Regions from separate parts of the Bacillus sp. CGMCC 1.16607 genome, predicted to be linked through region 1. Evidence: riboswitches for the same ligand, from Rfam matches in the RefSeq annotation. Region 1 holds a riboswitch; each other region holds the start of a gene.
What was found. Region 1 has a riboswitch for lysine ahead of ACFSO7_RS20095 (aspartate kinase). Riboswitches for the same ligand answer to the same signal wherever they lie in the genome.
Positions count from the first base shown of each region.

Region 2: it holds a riboswitch for lysine, as region 1 does, so the genes downstream of both, ACFSO7_RS15165 (transporter substrate-binding domain-containing protein) here and ACFSO7_RS20095 (aspartate kinase) in region 1, are expected to answer to the same signal.
Region 3: it holds a riboswitch for lysine, as region 1 does, so the genes downstream of both, ACFSO7_RS03130 (amino acid permease) here and ACFSO7_RS20095 (aspartate kinase) in region 1, are expected to answer to the same signal.

Region 1 is NZ_JBHUJX010000025.1:717,337-724,350, forward strand. It holds gene ACFSO7_RS20085 (succinate dehydrogenase cytochrome b558 subunit) at 1-4, opposite strand, end outside; gene ACFSO7_RS20090 (YslB family protein) at 396-851, shown strand; gene ACFSO7_RS20095 (aspartate kinase) at 898-2,127, opposite strand; lysine riboswitch at 2,240-2,418, opposite strand; gene uvrC (excinuclease ABC subunit UvrC) at 2,487-4,259, opposite strand; gene trxA (thioredoxin) at 4,383-4,697, opposite strand; gene ACFSO7_RS20110 (electron transfer flavoprotein subunit alpha/FixB family protein) at 4,860-5,837, opposite strand; gene ACFSO7_RS20115 (electron transfer flavoprotein subunit beta/FixA family protein) at 5,875-6,648, opposite strand; gene ACFSO7_RS20120 (enoyl-CoA hydratase) at 6,688-7,014, opposite strand, start outside.
Region 2 is NZ_JBHUJX010000022.1:28,317-35,330, reverse strand. It holds gene ACFSO7_RS15185 (ring-cleaving dioxygenase) at 1-218, opposite strand, end outside; gene ACFSO7_RS15180 (zinc ribbon domain-containing protein YjdM) at 470-811, opposite strand; gene ACFSO7_RS15175 (amino acid ABC transporter ATP-binding protein) at 1,050-1,784, opposite strand; gene ACFSO7_RS15170 (amino acid ABC transporter permease) at 1,805-2,548, opposite strand; gene ACFSO7_RS15165 (transporter substrate-binding domain-containing protein) at 2,608-3,453, opposite strand; lysine riboswitch at 3,555-3,739, opposite strand; gene ACFSO7_RS15160 (hypothetical protein) at 4,186-4,617, shown strand; gene ACFSO7_RS15155 (YxcD family protein) at 4,605-4,892, shown strand; gene ACFSO7_RS15150 (hypothetical protein) at 4,994-5,137, opposite strand; gene pepV (dipeptidase PepV) at 5,360-6,757, shown strand.
Region 3 is NZ_JBHUJX010000008.1:60,665-67,678, forward strand. It holds gene ribE (riboflavin synthase) at 1-638, shown strand, start outside; gene ACFSO7_RS03105 (bifunctional 3,4-dihydroxy-2-butanone-4-phosphate synthase/GTP cyclohydrolase II) at 650-1,843, shown strand; gene ribH (6,7-dimethyl-8-ribityllumazine synthase) at 1,862-2,326, shown strand; gene ACFSO7_RS03115 (DUF6376 family protein) at 2,345-2,791, shown strand; gene ACFSO7_RS03120 (hypothetical protein) at 2,856-3,077, opposite strand; gene ACFSO7_RS03125 (GNAT family N-acetyltransferase) at 3,152-3,646, shown strand; lysine riboswitch at 3,733-3,912, shown strand; gene ACFSO7_RS03130 (amino acid permease) at 4,021-5,451, shown strand; gene ACFSO7_RS03135 (Dps family protein) at 5,506-5,952, opposite strand; gene ACFSO7_RS03140 (hypothetical protein) at 6,278-6,598, shown strand; gene ACFSO7_RS03145 (MMPL family transporter) at 6,671-7,014, opposite strand, start outside.

The DNA of each region.
Region 1 (7,014 bases):
CCATCATGTACCCCCCTTAAATTTTAAAAGATAAATTCTTCCCATTTTCCCCCTATTAATGGAATGAGAAACCCTTCATCACTGTGAAAAAAATTCGACACTTTTCTTACAATTATGTGACATGTTCATTTTACTCCCAACATCTTAGAGCGTCAAGAAAACGTGTACAATTATTATTTTCTGAAAATAGTTTTTATAATACTCTGAATATTTAAATAATAGGTAATTTTATATTAACATTTATTTTGCTATTTAATAATTTCCCCATACAATCATAATTTTTTTTGCTCATAATAAAAATGATATAAATGTCGAACAAATTTCCATTCATTTTTTTGATAAAAATAGGGGAAATTTGATTATAATAGAATAATAGAAAGAGGGGGAGACATATTTTGAGGAAATTCCGTAGTCCAGAACCCGAAGTAGAGATGGAAGATATCACTATACCTTCGTTCGGATATGATCTTGTTCGTGAGGAACTGTTAACAAATATACTCGGTAAAGATGCACCCGATATATTATATTGGTCAGGAAAAAATCTTGCGCGTTCTTATCCATTACAAAGCATTACAGAAATTATCGCCTTTTTTGAAAAAGCAGGCTGGGGGCAATTATCGATTAAAAAAGAGACAAAAAACGACATTTTTTTCGAACTAACAAGTCCTCTCATCATCTATCGATTTCAATCGAATAAAGAGACACATTACAAAATCGAAGCGGGCTTTTTGGCTCAACAAATAGAAACACAAAATGGTATGATAACTGAAGCCTTCGAACAGGTACATAAAAAGGCTGGAACCGTTGAATTCACTGTAAGATGGGATCGAAAGGATACTACAGAAATGTAAATAAAATGCTTCCAATGTGATAAAGACACATTGGAAGCTTTTTATTTTAAGCCTTCACTTTATTCCCAGCAAGCTCAAACGTTTCATGTAAAACTTTTACAGCCTCAAGCATATACTTTTCTTCTACTACTGTTGATACTTTAATTTCTGATGTACTGACCATTTTTACTTGAATCTGATTTTTTGCTAATGCATCGAACATTTCAGCTGCTACTCCTGGATTGGAAATCATCCCTGATCCAACAATGGAAACCTTTGCTAATTGAATTTCACTTTCAATTCGTTCGAATTTTAATGTCTCTTTATTTTTTTCTAAAACTTGTAAAGTCTTTTCTAGATCTTCAGTTTTAATGGAAAACGATAAATTTGTTGTTTCCAGCTCAATTGTACTCTGAATAATGATATCCACATTGATATGATTTGCTGCAAGGGTAGTAAAAATCGTAGAAAGGCTTGTTAATGAATTAGGCAACCCCAACACCGTTACTCGAGTTATTTCATCTTCAAACGCCACTCCGCGTACGACTAAATTTTGTTCCATACTTGCTTCCTCCTCTATGATGGTCCCTGATTGTTTTTCCATACTTGATCGAACTTCTAATGGAATTTGATAATTTTTAGCAAATTCAACTGCTCTTGGATGTAAAACTCCTGCTCCTAAATTGGCTAGCTCGAGCATTTCATCATATGAAACTGATAGTAATTTTCTCGCTTCTTTCACATAACGTGGATCAGTCGTGTACACTCCCGTTACATCTGTATAAATATCACATTTATCGGCATGAAGTGCTGCCGCTAATGCCACAGCTGTTGTATCGGAACCACCACGCCCTAAAGTTGTTATTTCTCCAGAATCTGTTACTCCTTGAAAACCTGCTACAACAACTACATGTCCTTGCGAAAATTGCTTCTTAATAGCTTCTGGATTTATGTTAGTAATTCGAGCATTACTATGAATATTTTCAGTCAAAATTCCAGCTTGCCAACCAGTATAAGAAATGGCACTTACTCCTTTTTCTGCGAGCGCCATAGCTAGCAATGAGATCGTCACCTGTTCACCGGTCGAAAGAAGCATATCCATTTCTCGCTTAGACGGATTTGAAGACAGTTCCTTCGCTAAAGATACTAATTGATCTGTTGTTTTTCCCATTGCAGAAACAACGACAACCACATCATTTCCATTATTTTTTTCTTCCAAAACGCGTTCAGCAACATTCATTATTCTTTCAGCACTACCTACGGATGTTCCACCAAATTTTTGAACAATTAAGCCCACAACTTCCCCTACTTTCAACAATATGTTTTCTATATATTTTCCTAAAATAAAAAAAAGCAATAAGAGTTAGTCTCTCATTGCTTTATAAACGTAAATAAAATTACGCGCCACAATGTGAGATAGCTCTCCAAGATCATTCATCTTGACAATCCTACATTTCTTAAACGCAGGACCAGCAAAGAAAATACTGAGTTTCCCTTCACTTCGGCGAGCAATCCTTTCAAAGTTTTTCACAGAAGCTCAGGACTTCTCCAAACTTTTACTATTAAGGCTCGCACCTCTACCATCACTTATTAAATTAAATTTTTTGATAATTAAATTTCCACTTATTATAGCATATGGGCATTTCGCGTACAACCTTATTCTTGCAATTTTTTCATTAGCTCAGCCGCTACATTTGTCGGAATGCCAATGGAAGTAAAATCCTCTAATTCTGCTTCCTTCATTTTTTTTACAGATCCAAAATGCTTGAGAAGAGCCTTTTTTCTTTTTTCACCAATTCCCCCGATTTCATCCAATAATGATTGAAAAGCTCCTTTGCCACGAATTTGTCGATGAAAGGTAATGGCAAAGCGATGAACCTCGTCTTGTATCCTTTGTAAAAGATAGAATTCTTGGCTCGTTCGACCTAACGGAATTGTTTCTAATGGATTTCCATATAAAAGCTGAGAAGTTCGATGCTTCTCATCTTTAGCAAGACCAGCTAATGGAATATCTAAACCAAGCTCATTCTCAAGTACATCCCTAACGGTTTCAATATGACCTTTCCCACCATCAATGATAATTAAATCAGGTAGTGGTAAATGATCTTGCAATACTCGAGTATACCTTCTTCGAACCACTTCCCGCATTGATTCATAATCATCTGGACCTTGAACCGTTTTAATTTTATATTTACGATATTCTCTCTTTTCGGGTTTTCCGTCAATAAAAACCACCATTGCTGAAACAGGATTTGTTCCTTGTATATTGGAATTATCAAAGGTTTCGATTCGATGTGGAGTATATATCCCTAGCGCGGCACCTAAATTTTCAACTGCTTTAATCGTGCGGTCCTCGTCTTTTTCTATTAATGAGAATTTTTCTTTTAAGGCTATCCCAGCATTTTTTTCAGCAAGTTTGACCAGGTCCTTTTTCGGACCAATTTTAGGCTGAATGACTTTTACTTGCAGAATTTCCTCTATGATTTCTGCTTCTAATGAATGAGGGATAAGAATTTCCTTTGGTTTAAAATGATTTGCTTTTGTGTAAAATTGTCCTAAAAAAGAAAGCATTTCCTCTTCAGGCTCGTTATAGATGGGAAATAGGGAGACATCCCGCTCAATTAATTTACCTTGTCTTACAAAGAATACTTGAACACACATCCAACCTTTATCCACTGAATAGCCAAAAACATCACGATCTGTGAAATCATTCATAGTAATTTTTTGCTTTTCCATCGTTGCTTCAATATGAATAATTTTATCGCGATAATCCTTTGCCCGTTCGAAATCAAGTTCTTCCGCAGCTCCATTCATTTTTTCTGTCAATTCTTTTTTAATATCCTTATATCCACCGTTTAAAAAACGAGTAATTTCATCGGTAAGATTCTTATAGTCTGATTCACTAACTTCTTTCACACATGGTGCTAAGCATTGTCCCATATGATAGTAAAGACATACGCGGTCAGGGAGGGTGCTGCATTTTCGTAAAGGATAAATTCGGTCTAATAGCTTTTTCGTCTCATTTGCAGATTGCACATTAGGGTATGGGCCAAAATATTTACCTTTATCTTTTTTTACTTGTCTAACTGTGATCAACCTTGGGTGTCTTTCCGCTGTCAGTTTAATAAAAGGATAACTTTTGTCATCCTTTAACATGACATTATATTTAGGGTCATGCATTTTTATTAAATTAATTTCAAGTAATAAGGCTTCTATATTGGACGATGTAACGATATATTCAAAATCCTCAATCTCACCCACAAGTCTTAATGTTTTTCCATCATGTGAACCGGTGAAATAAGAGCGAACTCGATTTTTTAAAATTTTTGCTTTTCCAACGTAAATGATTGTACCCTGTCGGTCTTTCATTAAGTAGCAACCAGGCTGGTCAGGAAGTAAGCTCAATTTATTTTTAATATTTTCATTCATATCTGACCACCCCCTCATTTTTCTTTCTTATTATACCTTTACCGTATATATTATTAAAGTGATAAACCATGGATAAAGCATAATAAAAGCCTAAGTAAACGAATGTTTACTTAGGCTTTTATCTTATAAATGCTTATTTAATAAGTTTTCTAATGCTTCTTTTGGTTGGAAGCCAACTACTTTATCGACTACTTCTCCGTCTTTAAAAACAAGTAAGGTTGGAATGCTCATGACGCCATATTTACCAGCTGTTTCTTGGTTATCATCGACATCAAGTTTAACGATTTTTACTTTATCGCTCATTTCAGAATCAAGTTCTTCTAAAACAGGAGCGATCATTTTACAAGGTCCGCACCATGGTGCCCAGAAATCTACTAAAACAACGCCAGAATTTGTTTCAGTAGAGAAATTTTGATCTGTTACATTTGTAATTGCCATAATAGAAATGCCTCCTAAATAATACTGAAAATACTAACGTCAGTATATCATTCAATAACAAATCATGCTAATAATTTGCTTCTTATGTAAAATTCCCTCAGAAACCTATCACTATTCACACGAAATAAAAATGACTGATCAAATGATCAGTCATTTTATTAATTAAGCATTTACCTTTAATTTTTTAAACTCTTCAGTTAACATTGGAACGACTTCAAATAAGTCTCCAACGATCCCATAGTCAGCTACTTTGAAGATATTTGCTTCTGGATCTTTATTAATCGCAACGATTACTTTTGAGTTGGACATTCCAGCTAAATGCTGAATTGCACCAGAGATACCACATGCAATATAAAGATCAGGAGTGACAACTTTACCTGTTTGACCAATTTGTAAAGAGTAGTCACAGTATTCAGCATCACAAGCTCCACGAGAAGCACCAACTGCACCACCAAGTACGTTAGCAAGTTCTTTCAATGGTTCAAAGCCGTCTTCGCTTTTCACACCACGTCCACCAGCAATAACTACTTTTGCTTCGGATAAATCAACGCCTTCTGATGTTTTGCGTACAATTTCTTTGATGATTGTACGTAAGTCTTTAACATCTACAGAAACAGAGGAAACTTCACCAGTTTTTGATTCATCTTTTGCTAAAGGCGCAATATTATTTGGACGAATCGTCGCAAAAATTAAACTGTCAGTAAAGATTTTCTTTTCAAATGCTTTTCCTGAATAAATTGGGCGAGTAAAGACAACATTTCCACCAGCCACTTCAATAGCTGTCACATCGGAAATTAATCCTGCTTCTAATTTTGCAGCAACTTTCGGTGCTAAATCTTTACCTAAAGCTGTATGTCCTAGAATTAAACCCTCTGGTTTTTCTGACTCCATTACTGCTAATAAAGCTTGGGCAAAGCCGTCAGATGTATACGATTTCAATTTTTCACTTTCGACGACGACAACGCGATCCGCACCGAAGTGAATTAATTCTTGTCCTAACGCATTTACAGACTCACCTATTAAAACTCCAACTACTTCTCCGCCTTCTGAAACTGCTTTCCCTGCTGCTACAGCTTCAAATGAAACATTACGAAGTGAGCCATCGCGTACTTCACCTAATACTAAAACTTTTCTAGCCATTTATGAAACCCTCCTGTGCATTAAAATTATGAATTTATTAAACTACTTTTGCTTCAGTATGAAGAAGTTGAACTAATTCTTTCACTTGGTCGCCTAAATCACCAGTTAATACTTTTCCTGCTTCTTTTTGAGCTGGTAAATAAATTTCGATGGTTTTAGTTTTTGCCTCTACATCATCTTCTTCTAGGTCTAAGTCATCTATCTCTAGCTCATCTAATGGCTTTTTCTTCGCTTTCATGATTCCTGGTAAAGAAGGGTAACGAGGCTCATTTAAACCTTGTTGAGCTGTTACTAAAACTGGTAATGTCGTTTCGATAACTTCAGAGTCACCTTCAACATCACGGACAATCAATACATTTTTACCATCAATTGTTAGCTTCGTGATTGTAGTTACATATGGAATGTCCAATAGTTCAGCAACACGAGGGCCAACTTGACCCGAGCCACCATCAATCGCAACATTTCCTGCTAAAATTAAATCAGCGTTTTTATCTTTTAAGTATTCAGCAATGATTTTTGAAGTAGTAAATTGGTCTCCATTTTCAATATCATCTTCAATATTGATTAAAACTGCTTTGTCAGCGCCCATTGCAAGAGCCGTTCTTAATTGTTTTTCAGCTTCTTCTCCGCCAACGGAGATGACAGTTACTTCTCCACCTTGTGCATCACGTACTTGAATAGCTTCTTCCACCGCATACTCATCATAAGGATTGATGATAAATTCTGCGCCGTCTTCATTTATTTTTCCACCTGAGATGGAGATCTTTTCCTCTGTATCAAAAGTTCTTTTCAATAAAACATAGATGTTCATGTTTTCCCCTCCAGAGTCATTCGTTAGTTTGAAAAAAAATTATTTACCTTTAAATTGTGGCTCTCTTTTTTCTAAGAAAGCTTGAATGCCTTCTTGTCCATCTTCAGAGCCAAACACTTTGCCAAACAGTACCGCTTCTTGTTTTACTCCGGCATAAAATTCAGGAGTTTTAGCATAATTTAATAGCTCAATGGCTGCACTAATTGATACTGGACTTTTCTTAGCAATTTTTCTCGCAATCTTGTAAGCGTTTTCCATTAACTCATCATCAGGATATGCATGATTAGCTAATCCACACTGTACTGCTTCGATTCCCGTTATCGGATCGCTTGTGAAAAGCATTTCAGCAGCACGAGCTACTCCTAC
Region 2 (7,014 bases), on a different contig from region 1:
TGTACACCTTTTGGAATCCCAGGGAAATCAAAGAACGTCATATCCGTGCCTGCACTCCCTGTATCATCTGCGAAAAATAAGTGATATGTTTTAATATCATCCTGGTTCACGGTTTTCTTCACTAATCTCATACCTAAAACATAAGTGAAAAATTCATAATTTTTTTCTGCGCTACTTGTTATGGCCGTCACATGATGTATTCCTTTTAATCCATTCATTAATATTCCTCCGCTTTTTAAAAATTCTATTAGAGTTACTTCTATTTTTCCAAAAATACGAGTAAACAACGCATATAAATTTTTTATCTCTAAATTGAATATCTTTAATTCGAGATAAATTTACCACGAAGTTTATCAACTGTCAACTTCCTTAAAACTGATTTTTTACCAAAAGTGAACCTTGTAAACGTTTAAAAATAAAAAGAAAGACATTTATCACAGAAATTCCCATAACGAATGTCTTCCATTTTTTATACTTTTTTTACAAATTCAGACTTCAATTTCATGGCTCCAAAACCATCAATTTTGCAATCTATGTCATGGTCTCCATCAACCAAGCGGATATTTTTTACTTTTGTACCTATTTTTAAAACATCAGAACTGCCTTTAACTTTAAGGTCTTTGATTACGGTTACTGTATCACCATCATTTAAGACATTTCCATTGGCATCTTTAATGATCTTTTGATCTTCTTGATTTTCTGTCACAGATTCTAGATTCCATTCGTGGGCACATTCTGGACAGACAAAAAGACTTCCATCTTCATATGTATATTCTGACTGACATTTTGGGCAATTAGGTAGTTGAGACATTTTCATTTTTCCTCCATTCTATAAGAAAAGCGGAAGCGCCTTGATTAGCCCCGACAAGCAAATGCTTCGCCAGCCGGAAAGTCGTTCTTTGACTTTTTGGCTGGCGAACATTTGACCTCGAGGGGCTAGGCGCTGGAGCTGGACATTTTTCGAAGTTCGAAAATATTATGCTTTCTTTTCTTTTATGCTTATATACTGTCATAGTATTCTTAGATTGACAACCCTTGTTACAAAGATGTTATTTTAACGTACGCTTTAAAAATTCCTTCGTTCGCTCTTGTGTTGGATGGTTAAAAATTTGCTCGGCACTTCCTTCTTCTGCGATGACTCCCTTATCCATAAAGACCACACGATCCGATACTTCTCTTGCAAATTCCATTTCATGCGTAACAATTAACATCGTTAAACCCGTTTCAGCTAGTTCCTTCATCACTTTCAAAACTTCTCCAACCATTTCAGGATCAAGAGCCGATGTTGGTTCATCAAATAACATGACATCTGGTTCCATTGAAAGGGCTCGGGCAATGGCTACTCGTTGTTTTTGACCGCCCGATAATTGTTTTGGCTTGGCGTTTATATATTGATCCATCCCAACGACTTTCAAATATTTCATCGCTACTTTTTCTGCTTCTTCTTTGGATCGCTTTAACACTTTTACTTGCCCAACGACACAATTGTTTAAGACATTGTGATTGTTAAATAAGTTAAATTGTTGGAAAACCATCCCTAAGTTCGTACGATAAGCGTGAATATCGTGCTTATCATCCAAAATATTTTCACCATGATAAATAATTTGACCGCCACTTGGTTTTTCTAAAAGATTAATACAACGAAGGAGAGTCGATTTACCAGATCCAGAGGAACCAATGATACAGACAACTTCTCCCTTATTGACTGAAAAATCAATGTCTTTTAATACTTCATGCGTTCCATAGGATTTGTTCAAATGTTGAATATCAATGACTTTTTCCAAATGTGTTCCTCCTTCGCAATTTATTCTTTAGTTGGCGTTACTTGCCCATGACTTCCAATCATGCTATAACTTTCTGGTCCATCCAGTTTTCTTTCAAAATAACGTAGAATTATTGTTACTGTAAACGTCATAATGAAATACAATACACACGCAACAAAGAATGGCTCAAAATACTTGAAACTGATTCCTGCCACTGTTTTTGTTTGAAAATAAAGTTCCGTCACCCCAATGACATTAAGTACGGACGTGTCTTTAATATTGATGATAAATTGATTTCCTGTCGCCGGTAATATATTGCGGACTACTTGTGGCAATACAACATGAAGCATCGTTTGAATATGATTCATACCGATCGCCTGAGCCGCTTCAAATTGTCCTTTATCAATGGAGATGACTCCACCTCGCACAATTTCAGCCATATAAGCACCAGTATTGATCGAAACGATGATGATCGCTGCCAAGGTTCGGTCCATATCTAAACCAAAAGCTAATGCAGAACCATAAAAAATAACCATAGCCTGAACAATCATTGGTGTTCCTCGGAAAAATTCGATATACATCGTAAGAATGATATTGATCACTTTTAGAAATATTCTCTTAGCCTTTCGCTCGGGCACGGGAATGGTACGAATCACCCCTGCAACTAATCCTATCAGTGCGCCAATAATCGTAGCAATGATAGAGATAAAAAGTGTCATCCCTGCTCCACGAAGGAACATCGGCCAGTTGCTTGAAATCATTGATACAATATAATCGATGCTCATACTAATCCTCCCTTTAAAATTAATAACCGACTGCAAAAGAAGCAGCCGGTATCATTTTATTATTCTGCTGCTGGCTGATTTTTGATAGCCGTATCCATAATACTTGTACGGTCTTCCTCTGTGATGTTTGCTAAAATTTCATTAATTTTTTCAGTTAGTTCACTATCCTTTTTAAGACCTACAGCAATGGCTGTATCATCTTCTGATGTGCTAAATCCATCTGTAAATTCAACCATAGCGAAGTTGCCATTTGCTGCTGAAGCACTCACCGCTTCCGGACGTTCTGTTACGTAGCCATCAATAATTCCTGATTCAAGTGCTACTCGCATTGCTGGGAAATTATCCATTGCCGGCTGTTGTTTTACACCTTCAATTTGTTCAATTACTGAGTAGTGGAATGTATTTAATTGAGCTGTTATTTTAGCCCCTTTGAAATCTTGAATCGAAGTAGCTCCTTCATACGCGCCACCCTTTTTCACTACCATAACTAGATTAGATTTATAATAGTTGTCAGAAAAATCAATTGTCTTTTTACGTTCTGCTGTCGGTGACATCCCTGCTATAATGGCATCGATTTTACCAGAAGTTAATGCTGGTACAAGACCATCCCATTCTGTTTTCACGATCACTAATTCTTTTCCTAAACCATCAGCAATCTTTTTAGCGATTTCTACATCGTAACCGCCAGCATATTCCGCATTGCCATCAATTTTCACTCCACCATTGGAATCATCCATTTGCGTCCAGTTAAATGGAGCATAGCCCGCTTCAAGACCTACTTTAAAAGTTTCTTTTTCCGATGATGATCCTGATGACGACTTGGAACTCCCACTTGTCCCACATCCAGCTAATAAAACGATAACTGATAGTACTAAAATAGTTATTAATGATGATATCTTTCTCATTTTTGTCTCTCCTCTAGTAATTTTTTAAATAAACAAAAAACGACCTGAGATAAACTCAGGTCGCTACATTTATAGTTGCCCTAAAGTCCTCTTCTTTCCCATAATGAGATAGCACAACTCAAGTAAACTGGGGGTTTACCTGAGACAGTCCTGCAGTTCTTAACTGCAGACCCAGCAAGTAATACTCGAGAATATTACTAACTTCGGCGACATTTCCTTCTCTATAGCATCATCGTTTCTCGGAACTCCACTAAAGACTATTAAATATCGCGCCTCTACCTCACCGCAAAAGTGAGGTCTATTAAATTATATGTTCAGACTACATCATCCATTGGAATCTGTCAACCTAGCAAATTTAGGTAAAAGAGTTACTTGATCGTTTTTTAAAAGTTGAAATTAGACGTAAATTATATTAGAATATACCTATCGTTGATAAAATGATAAACGATGATTTATAAACTTAATACTCCAAAGGGGAGTAGCTAACAGTTATGTCGTCAATACGTGATGAGTACATCACCGGCTTAACTGGCAACTTGATGTTGTTTGCGAGACCTTTGCCAATATGGTGAAGGGATGATAGTATTTATTTAACCTTTACCATTTATGGTAAAGGTTTTTTTGATTTATAAGGGAGGGGCACAGCAATCTAATCATTTGCAGATTCCATCAAAGTTAGAGAAAATGAAACATTAATCTTTAAAAATAACACTAAAATATGGAGGAAATAAAATGAAAAAAATAATCGCAGCCTTACTTACGACTTCTTTACTCTTCTCACCAGTTGGAAATATTGTGTTTCAAGACCACACATACAGCGTAGAGGCTAAAGGATATAAGTCAGGTAAAAAAAGTTTTAACACTAATCGTTCTAACACTAATACAAATTCGTTTTTCCAAAAGAAGCAAAACAACACGACTACCAACAAGTCAGCTACTACTTATAAAAAACGTTCAGGCGGCTTTATGAAAGGTATGATGGTCGGTGGACTAGCTGGATTATTGTTTGGTAGTATGTTTGCAAACATGGGATTCCTAGGGTCCATACTTGGCTTCATGATTAATGTGATCGGGATTATTATTTTAATCGCTGTTATTCGTAAAATATTTAACTTATATATGTTTAAAAAGAGAACAGAGGAAAATAACCAATGGAGAAGATAATTCTACCTGAACAGGATATTATTAACGCCATTTGCGTGTATATTGCTCGCAAAAAGCAAATAAAGCCTGAAGAAGTCGAAGTAGAACTTATGTATGACGATGATTATGGATTTTCTGCGGAGGTTTATGTAGACGACCGAAAACAGGTACTCATTACAGCAAATATTATTGAAGCACTACGTTTATGGTTGGATGAATATTTGAACAGAGACCCTTATGTGGGGATTAACCTCGTATTGGATGATGAAGAAGGCATCATCGCCGTGACGAATTGATTGTAGTAGGAAAGTTAGATCATATCCGATTTAAAGAAGCGAACAGGCTAAACTGTTCGCTTCTTTAAATTTCTGGCTTAATCATTTCATTTTGAAGATCTCTAAAGGATATCCCATCCACACATGCCACCTTCATTGCAATTACGATCATTAGTCGGTTCAGAGCCATTATTTATAATCACATTCGCTAACACTTCCGGATCATCACCTAATTGAAGAACTTTTCGAATATTTGCTTCACTCATAAGGTCCTTCCTCAAGTTGAATTGAATAAAGTAGGTTACGAACGGTATTGGCTTTTTCAGTTGAATACATACCATTTTAAGGAATAATTTAACTTGTTTTAATTAGGTTAATCACTAGTTAATTAGTTAACCAATTAACTTTTCAAATCTAGTAAATTATAGTAAATATGTTGATATACATCTTGCAAGAAATGAAATCTAAAAACTTAAGGAGGAATTATTTTGAATTGGAAGGAAGAAGTTCAAATAAGAAAGCAAAAGTTACTAGAGGATCTGTCACATTTACTTTCGATTAAAAGTGTGAAAGATTTATCATCAATGTCGGAATCGGCTCCTATGGGAGTAAATATTAAAGAAGCTTTAGATTTTATGCTTCACACCGCAGAAAAGGATGGGTTTCGAACAAGGAATATTGAAGGCTATGTAGGATTTGCGGAAATTGGTCCGCTTGATGCACCACATTATATTTCCGTGCTTTGTCATTTAGATGTCGTTCCTGTAACTGGTGAATGGGAATCCGAACCTTTTACACCAACAGTCAGAGACGGCAAATTATTCGCACGTGGAGCCATTGATGATAAAGGTCCAACGATTGCCGCTTACTACGCTCTTAAAATTATTAAAGAAAACGAATTATCGCTAAAGCATCGTGTAAGAATTATCTTTGGCACCGATGAAGAGAGCGGCATGACCTGCATGAAGAAATACGTTCAAGTCGAGCCCAAACCTTTTACAGGATTTGCTCCAGATGCTGAGTTTCCTATTATTCATGCTGAAAAAGGACAAATCAATGCGGTCGTTCGATTAAAAAAGGAATACCATTCAAGCGGAAATTATGAACTAGTATCTTTCTATTCTGGGGAAAAAGGAAATATGGTACCTGACCATGCAGAATGCTTACTCCGTGGAAATGGCCTTAACCAATTAGAAGAGAAATTTTCTTCCTATTGTAAAGAGGAAAACTTTGCTTATTCCACGAAACAAACAGAAAATGGCTTACGTTTAACCTTAAAAGGTAGGTCTGCCCATGGAATGGAGCCTTATAAAGGAATCAATGCAGGAGCAAAGCTTGCCACATTTTTAGTAGGAGAAGTATCAGGGAATTCGTATGTACAATTCATTTCAGATCGAATTGCAGAAGATCCATTTGGGGAAAAGTTGAACATCGCATTTTCTGATGATATTACAGGTCCACTTACCGTAAACGCAGGAGTATTTCGCTATGTTTCGAACGAAGACGCCTACTTAACGTTAAATATTCGCTGTCCAGTTGAAACACCATATTTAAGAACGATTGAAAAATTAGGTGAAGTAGTGAAGGAATATGGTTTTGAAATCGATGAAGTAAGAGAAAAGAAACCACATTATGTTGAATCAGATCAGCCTATCATTCGTGTACTTCAAGAGGCGTACGAGCAAGAAACTGGTGAACAAGCGCATCTATTAACGACAGGTGGAGCTACCTATGCTCAATTCATTGAAAATGGTGTCGCTTATGGAGCTGTCTTCCCTGGGAAAGAAAATACAGCACATCAAATCAATGAATATGTGGAATTAGAAGATTTGTATAGAGCAACCGCCATTTACGCAAGGGCGATTTATCAGCTTGCTAATATTTAATGATGAGGCGGAAAAAACAAGTGCAGCTGGCACTTGCTTTTTTAAAAGAATGTGAAGGCTCTTTAGCGATTCACTAAAGCCAATTCGATAAATTTTCATATCCTTTTCAGCTATTCTATATCATCAAACTAATATCTTCCCATCAAATTTTATTGCTTGCTTTAAAACGGATATCATACTTAATTTTGAAAAGCACTTTTGAAAATAATACGATCTTAAAACGGATTCTTGGAAAAAACAGTTGTGTTAGTGGTACA
Region 3 (7,014 bases), on a different contig from region 1:
AGATCGGGTCGGTTACAAATATAAAACAGACTGGTGAAGCGATTGTTCTGACAATCGAAGCAAAGAAAATTTTATCGGATGTCCAACTAGGTGATAGCATATCTGTAAACGGTGTCTGTTTAACCGTTACAGAATTTACAAATAACCATTTCTCTGTCGACATCATGCCTGAGACAGTAAGAGAAACTAGTTTAAAATCCTTAAAGAGAGGGTCTAAGGTGAATTTAGAGAGAGCAATGGCAGCTGGGGGGAGGTTTGGTGGACATTTTGTTTCCGGACATGCTGATGGTATTGGGATGATCAAAAGTAAAAGACCGTTTGAAAATGCTATTTATTATGAAATTGAGGTTGAAGAGGAACTACTTCGTTACATTATCTATAAGGGATCGGTCACTGTGGATGGGACCAGTTTAACTGTATTTGGAGTTGGGGAGAATAGCTTTACCATCTCACTTATTCCACATACTTTTAGTGAAACAATCCTTGGATTTAAGGGAATTGGAGAAATTGTCAATGTCGAAAGTGACATGCTTGGGAAATATATCGATCATTTTCTAGCGAAACGATTTAGCGGGGAACTTCCGAAAGGAAAATCGAGTATTACTATACAATTTTTGGAAGAAAATGGGTTCAAATAAGGAGAGATAATATGTTTGATCCGATTGAAGAAGCAATTTACGAATTAATGCAAGGTGAGGTAGTCATCGTTTGCGATGATGAGGACCGAGAAAATGAAGGGGATTTTATTGCATTAGCTGAAAAAGCCAAGCCTGAAGTTATCAATTTTATGGCTACTTATGGAAGAGGATTAATATGTGTACCAATTGAGGAGGAGTTAGCGCAAAAGCTTGAACTGAATAATATGGTTGCGCAAAACACTGATCCACATGGGACAGCTTTTACTGTGAGTATTGACCATAAATCATCGACAACAGGAATCTCAGCGTTCGAACGCTCTGCCACGATTTTACAAATGCTTAATCCTGATTCAAAGGGGGTTGACTTTAAAAGACCAGGACATATCTTCCCGTTAGTGGCAAAAAAAGGTGGGGTTCTTAGAAGGGCAGGGCATACAGAAGCAGCAATTGATTTAGCTAAGCTATGCGGTTCAAAGCCAGCTGGAGTTATTTGTGAAATAATGAATGAGGACGGTACAATGGCGCGAGTACCAGAACTCAGAAAAATTGCCGATCAGCACAAGTTAAAAATGATTACAATCAAGGATTTAATCGAATACAGAAATCGAAAAGATAAGTTAGTAAATCGTGAAATTGAAATCAAATTACCGACAGAATATGGAGATTTTAAAGCTGTGGGTTATTCTAATGTCATTGATAATAAAGAGCATGTTGCTTTAATTCTGGGTGAGATTAAATCAGATGAGCCTGTTTTAGTTAGAGTACATTCAGAATGTTTGACTGGGGATGTTTTTGGATCATATCGCTGTGATTGTGGGCCTCAGCTTCATGCTGCCTTAAAACAAATTGAGAAGGAAGGTTCGGGTGTGCTGTTGTATATGCGCCAAGAAGGCCGTGGGATCGGACTGATTAATAAGATGAAGGCTTATAAACTTCAAGAAGAGGGTCTTGATACTGTTGAAGCAAATGAGAAATTAGGCTTTGCAGCAGATCTGAGAGATTATGGCATAGGCGCGCAAATATTAAAAGATCTTGGAATTAAAAAAATGAAGCTTCTTACAAATAATCCTAGAAAGATTACAGGATTAAAAGGTTATGAATTGGAAGTTGTTGAACGAGTTCCTATTCAAATGGAAGCAAGAGATGAAAACGAAAATTATTTGAAAACAAAATATAAAAAATTAGGGCATATGCTTCATTTTTAACAATAGGAGGATTTTTAAATGAGTAAAATTTATGAAGGCCATTTAGTAGGAACAGGCTTAAAGATTGGTATCGTTGTTGGTCGATTTAATGAATTTATTACTAGTAAGTTATTAAGCGGGGCACAGGATGCATTAAAAAGACATGGTGTAAATGAGGAAGATGTGGATATCGCTTGGGTTCCTGGTGCATTTGAAATCCCTTTGATTGCTCAAAAAATGGCAAAAAGCAATAATTATGATGCAGTAATTACACTTGGAACCGTTATTAGAGGCTCGACACCACATTTTGATTTTGTTTGTAATGAAACGGCTAAAGGTGTGGCTTCAACAGCTTTAAATACCGGCATTCCTGTCATCTTCGGAGTGTTAACAACTGATTCCATCGAACAAGCAATTGAAAGAGCGGGAACGAAAGCAGGAAATAAAGGCTGGGAATCGGCAGTAAATGCCATCGAAATGGCGAATTTATACAAAGCATTTTAATCAAAAGGAGGTTTTGATATGAAAAAGAGTTTGGTGATTTTTGCTGCTAGTCTATTGATCCTTCTAAGCGGTTGTTCATTATTAAATGATGCGAAAAGTACGATTACATATGTAAAAGATGCAACAGACTACTTTGGTAAAGCAACAGCTTTTGCCAATGAGGCACCTTCTCTTGCCCAACAAGCTGTGAAAGATCAGCAAGCAGCTGATAAACTGCAGACATTGCTTCAAGAGATGAAGGTAGAAATGGATTCGTTTAATGGACTGGAAGTACCTGAAATGGCAGCAGACTTGCACCAACAGATTGTGGATAAAAATAATATTATTGCTCAAGGTATTGACGTTTATTTAAGTAATATAAAGGATGGCAAACTTGATCCTGCTGTTCTTGAAAATACAGAACTATTTCAAAGCGTACAAGACATTTCAAGCATCATTGATCAAATAAAAAATCTAGGTCAATAATTTTTAAATTCGGATTGCATGAACATGAAAAAACGTTTGGATTAAGCTCCAAACGTTTTTTTTGTCATGGATTTTCTAAATTACCGCTGTCAGGAGTTCTATTATCGAAATAATTTTGAAAAGCTTTTTTATTTGTATGGTTATTGCTTGTAAAATAAGGATTATTTTCCGTTGGATCTTTAGGGTCTAAATTAGTTTTAATAACAAGCATTGGTTGGTTAGGTTGTTCAGCAATAATACGGTCATCTAAGCTATCAAAATCGGGCATTGAGTTTTTTTTATCCACATTTTCACCTCCATGTATTAGAATGTCAATAAAGACCATTTGTTATGAATATTGATGGAAAGAAGGGATTTTTAATGGTTTGCCTAGCTTTTTATGAAGAAAGATTCAGAGCTCAATTATTTGAGTTTAGTTTGCCAAGTGAACAGCATCAATTTACAGGTCTACCAGTAGACGTGTTAGAAATTTCAGTTAAGGATAAAGATCGTTTCCCAATAGTCATACTAGATGAGGATGATGTTGTCGGTTTTTTTATCCTTCATTACGGTGAGGAGATTTCTTCATTTTCAAAAAATCCAAATGCTATTCTCCTTCGGGCTTTATCTATTAATTATAAGCATCAAGGGAAAGGATATGGAAAATTAGCGATGGAGCAATTACCGAGCTTTGTAAAGGAAAACTTCCCTCAATTTGACGAAATCGTTCTTGCAGTGAATATGAAAAATATTGGGGCAAAAAAATTGTACGATAATGTTGGATTTATCGATCGTGGAGAACGAAGGGTAGGGAAGATTGGTCCGCAATACATATTGCATTATGGCATTAAAACGAAATACAGTGGTTTAGTATAATATTACCTTTGACAGTTCACTTTTCAGAATGTATGCTTACTAACGTAATAAATAATTTCAAAATAATTATTCCCTCATCAGCTAAAAGATGAGGTAGAGGTCGCGATTTTTAATAGTAAATTGACTAAGGGTGAGAGTACCCGATAGAGGTTAATTGAAAGGAAACGTCGCCGAAGCGCCATAATTACTCTAGTTATGGTAGCTGGGACTGTATCGAATAGGTGCAGGACTGTCATAGTGTTTAGCTATGATGAACTATCCATTTGGACTGATGCGGTATTGTAAACACACCGTATTCAGGTGTGTTTTTTGTTGTTTAAAAATGAAGATTATCACGTTTTAAGTATATAAAAGGATAAGTGAGGAGTGTACAAATGAGCCAAAACAACAAGCTTGGATTTTGGGTTTTAACAGCGTTGGTTATCGGTAATATGGTAGGGTCAGGGATCTTTATGTTACCGCGTTCATTAACAGAAGCAGCCAGCCCTGCAGGCGTAATGGGAGCCTGGGTTTTAACTGGAGCGGGAGTTCTAATGATTGCTCTTGTTTTTGGAAATTTAGCTATCAGAAAACCTAATTTATCTGGTGGACCGCAGATTTATGCAAAAGAGCTTTTTAAGAAAGATTCGAAAGCATCGATTCTTTCAGGATTTATGGCTTCGTGGGGATATTGGATTGGTACTTTTGCGGGCAATGTAGCTATTATTACGACTTTCGCTGGATATTTATCGACATTTTTTCCTGTAATGACAAGTCAAGCAGAGCTTTTTAGCTTAGGTTCTTTTACAATGAAAGTTGGAAATGCTTTAACATTCGTCGTTTGTACCATTTTACTTTGGGGTACACATTTTATTATATTGCGGGGGCTTGAGCATGCTGGAAAATTAAATTTTTTAGCAACTGCAACAAAAGTTATTGGTTTCTTTTTATTTATTTTGGTAGGATTATTCGCCTTTAATAAAGCAAATTTACTTCCATTTGTGGCACCAAGAGCAGATGAGGTAGGGCATACAATTGGATTGTTTGGACAAATAAATAATGCGGCAGTAGCCACTCTTTGGGCTTTTTGTGGAGTAGAATCAGCTATGATTTTTGCTGCAAGAGCAAAGAAAAAAATCGATGTAAAACGGGCTACGGTTCTAGGACTTCTGATTACCCTTACCATTTATATTGGAATTAGTACTTTGGTGATGGGGATGTTAAGTCAAGACGTTCTTGTTCATTCAGAAAAACCACTAATTGATGCAATTGATACCGTATTAGGTCCAATTGGAGGTAAGGTTTTAGCTGGAGTTGGCTTAATTAGTTTACTTGGTTCTACAATTGGATGGGTGATGTTAGGGGGAGAAATTCCTTATCAGGCAGCAAAACAAGGTTTATTCTTACGATCATTTCTAAAAGAAAATAAAAAAGGACTTCCTGTTACTGCATTAGTCATAAGCAATGGATTAGCTCAATTATTTATTTTTTCGACGATATCAAGTTCGATTTCAGCTGCATTTGATTTTGTTATTTATATTGCTACATTGTCTTATTTAGTACCTTATCTTATTGCATCTCTCTTCCAGTTGAAGCTAGTCATTACTGGGGATACGTATGCCAATATGATGAAAGAACGCTGGATGGATGGGGTTATCGCAGCTCTTGCTACCACATATTCGATCTGGGTCATTATTGCAGGTACTTCTGATCTAAAAACATTTCTTTTTGGAGTAATTTTGCTAGGAAGCGGAATCGTTTTCTATAAACAAGTGTTAGGGAAGCCGAAGATGAAAAAGGCATCTACGGAAAAAATACCTGCTTAATTAAAAAGAGACTAACCTTCTTAAGCTCAGTTTAAGTTGGCTAGTCTCATTTTTTTATACTGTTTTTCCTAAAAAAGCTTTCAACATCCAAACATGTTTTTCTAAGCTGGAATGAATGGCCAATAGCATATCACTAGTAATTTCATCATTAGCTTCATCAGCAATAGACATACCTTCTTTTAATTCTTTTACGAGAAGAGAAAAATCATTTGAAACCGATTGAACCATTTCTTCTGCGGATTCACTTCCTGAAGCTTCTTGGATTGATGCCATATTAAGACAGTCTTTCATCGTTGCAACGGGCTTACCACCAATGGCTAGTAGTCTTTCTGCAAGTTCATCGATATGTAGGCTAGCTTCGTTATAAAACTCTTCGAATTTAGTATGCAAGGTAAAGAACTGATTACCTTTTACATACCAATGATAATTGTGAAGCTTAATGAATAACACTGACCAGTTGGCAATTTGCTTGTTAATGATATTAGTTAATTGATTATCCACGACAATTCCTCCATTCCTTCATAGGTATTCCCAATTATTATTTTTCCTAATAAGGGATTTATTAAACAAACTATATCTTCCACAAAATGAGATAAAACCTCTCAACAACGACAAAAAGACATAAAAAATTCAAAAAAACTTTAGTGTATTAACGTGATGGGGGTCAGTCCCCCATCGCTTTAAAGCGATGGAGAACTGACGCGCTTTCATTTATGACAGAAACTTGTCACAAACCTTTGAAGAATATTTGAACTTTAATCTGTTAATCAGTATAGGGTTTAAATATTTTTTATAATAGATTTATAAAACATGGAGGTGTTTCGAGATGAATATGACGACTATTATTGAGTTAGAAAATAGTGAAGTAGAGCAAATTACAGGTGCGAAATTGGTTTTTATCCAGGAAAAAATTAATGATAATATTGTTGAAACTTGTGTAGAATGTTTTAAAATAGAAGGACTAGAAGAATGTATGAAAACTGATGAAGCTATGCAAATAGTATTTAACAAGCTTAAGCAGGATGGCATTATCCCAGAGCAAATACAAGATTTCTCATTTCAAATGCCTTCATGTGAACGTATCAAAAAGGATGTTTACAATGAAAGTGATATGCCTCAAAAAGTGATTATAACTTATATTTCCTGAAATAATGGAAATTTTTTTTAAAGAAATAAAGGGAGTTTTATCAAAAAACTCCCTTTTATAAATTCGCATTAATTAAGTTTCATTTTTGTTATGATTCGTCCTGAAAAACCACCAATTCCAATCACCTAAAAGCTTCATTAATGCAGGTACAAGAAGGAGTCTAACAATCGTTGCATCGATAAAAATAGCAATGGCGATTCCGATGCCAATTTGTTTAATTGGCATCACTCCTGTAAAGGAAAAAGCCCCGGTAATAACAATCATAATTGCTGCAGCCGACGTAATAATTTTACTAGTGGAAGTTAAACCTTTAACTGTTGCGTAACTATTATCTTTTGTTTCTAAATAAACCTCATGAATTCGAGAAATGAGAAACACTTCATAATCCATTGATAATCCGAATACAAGACTGAACA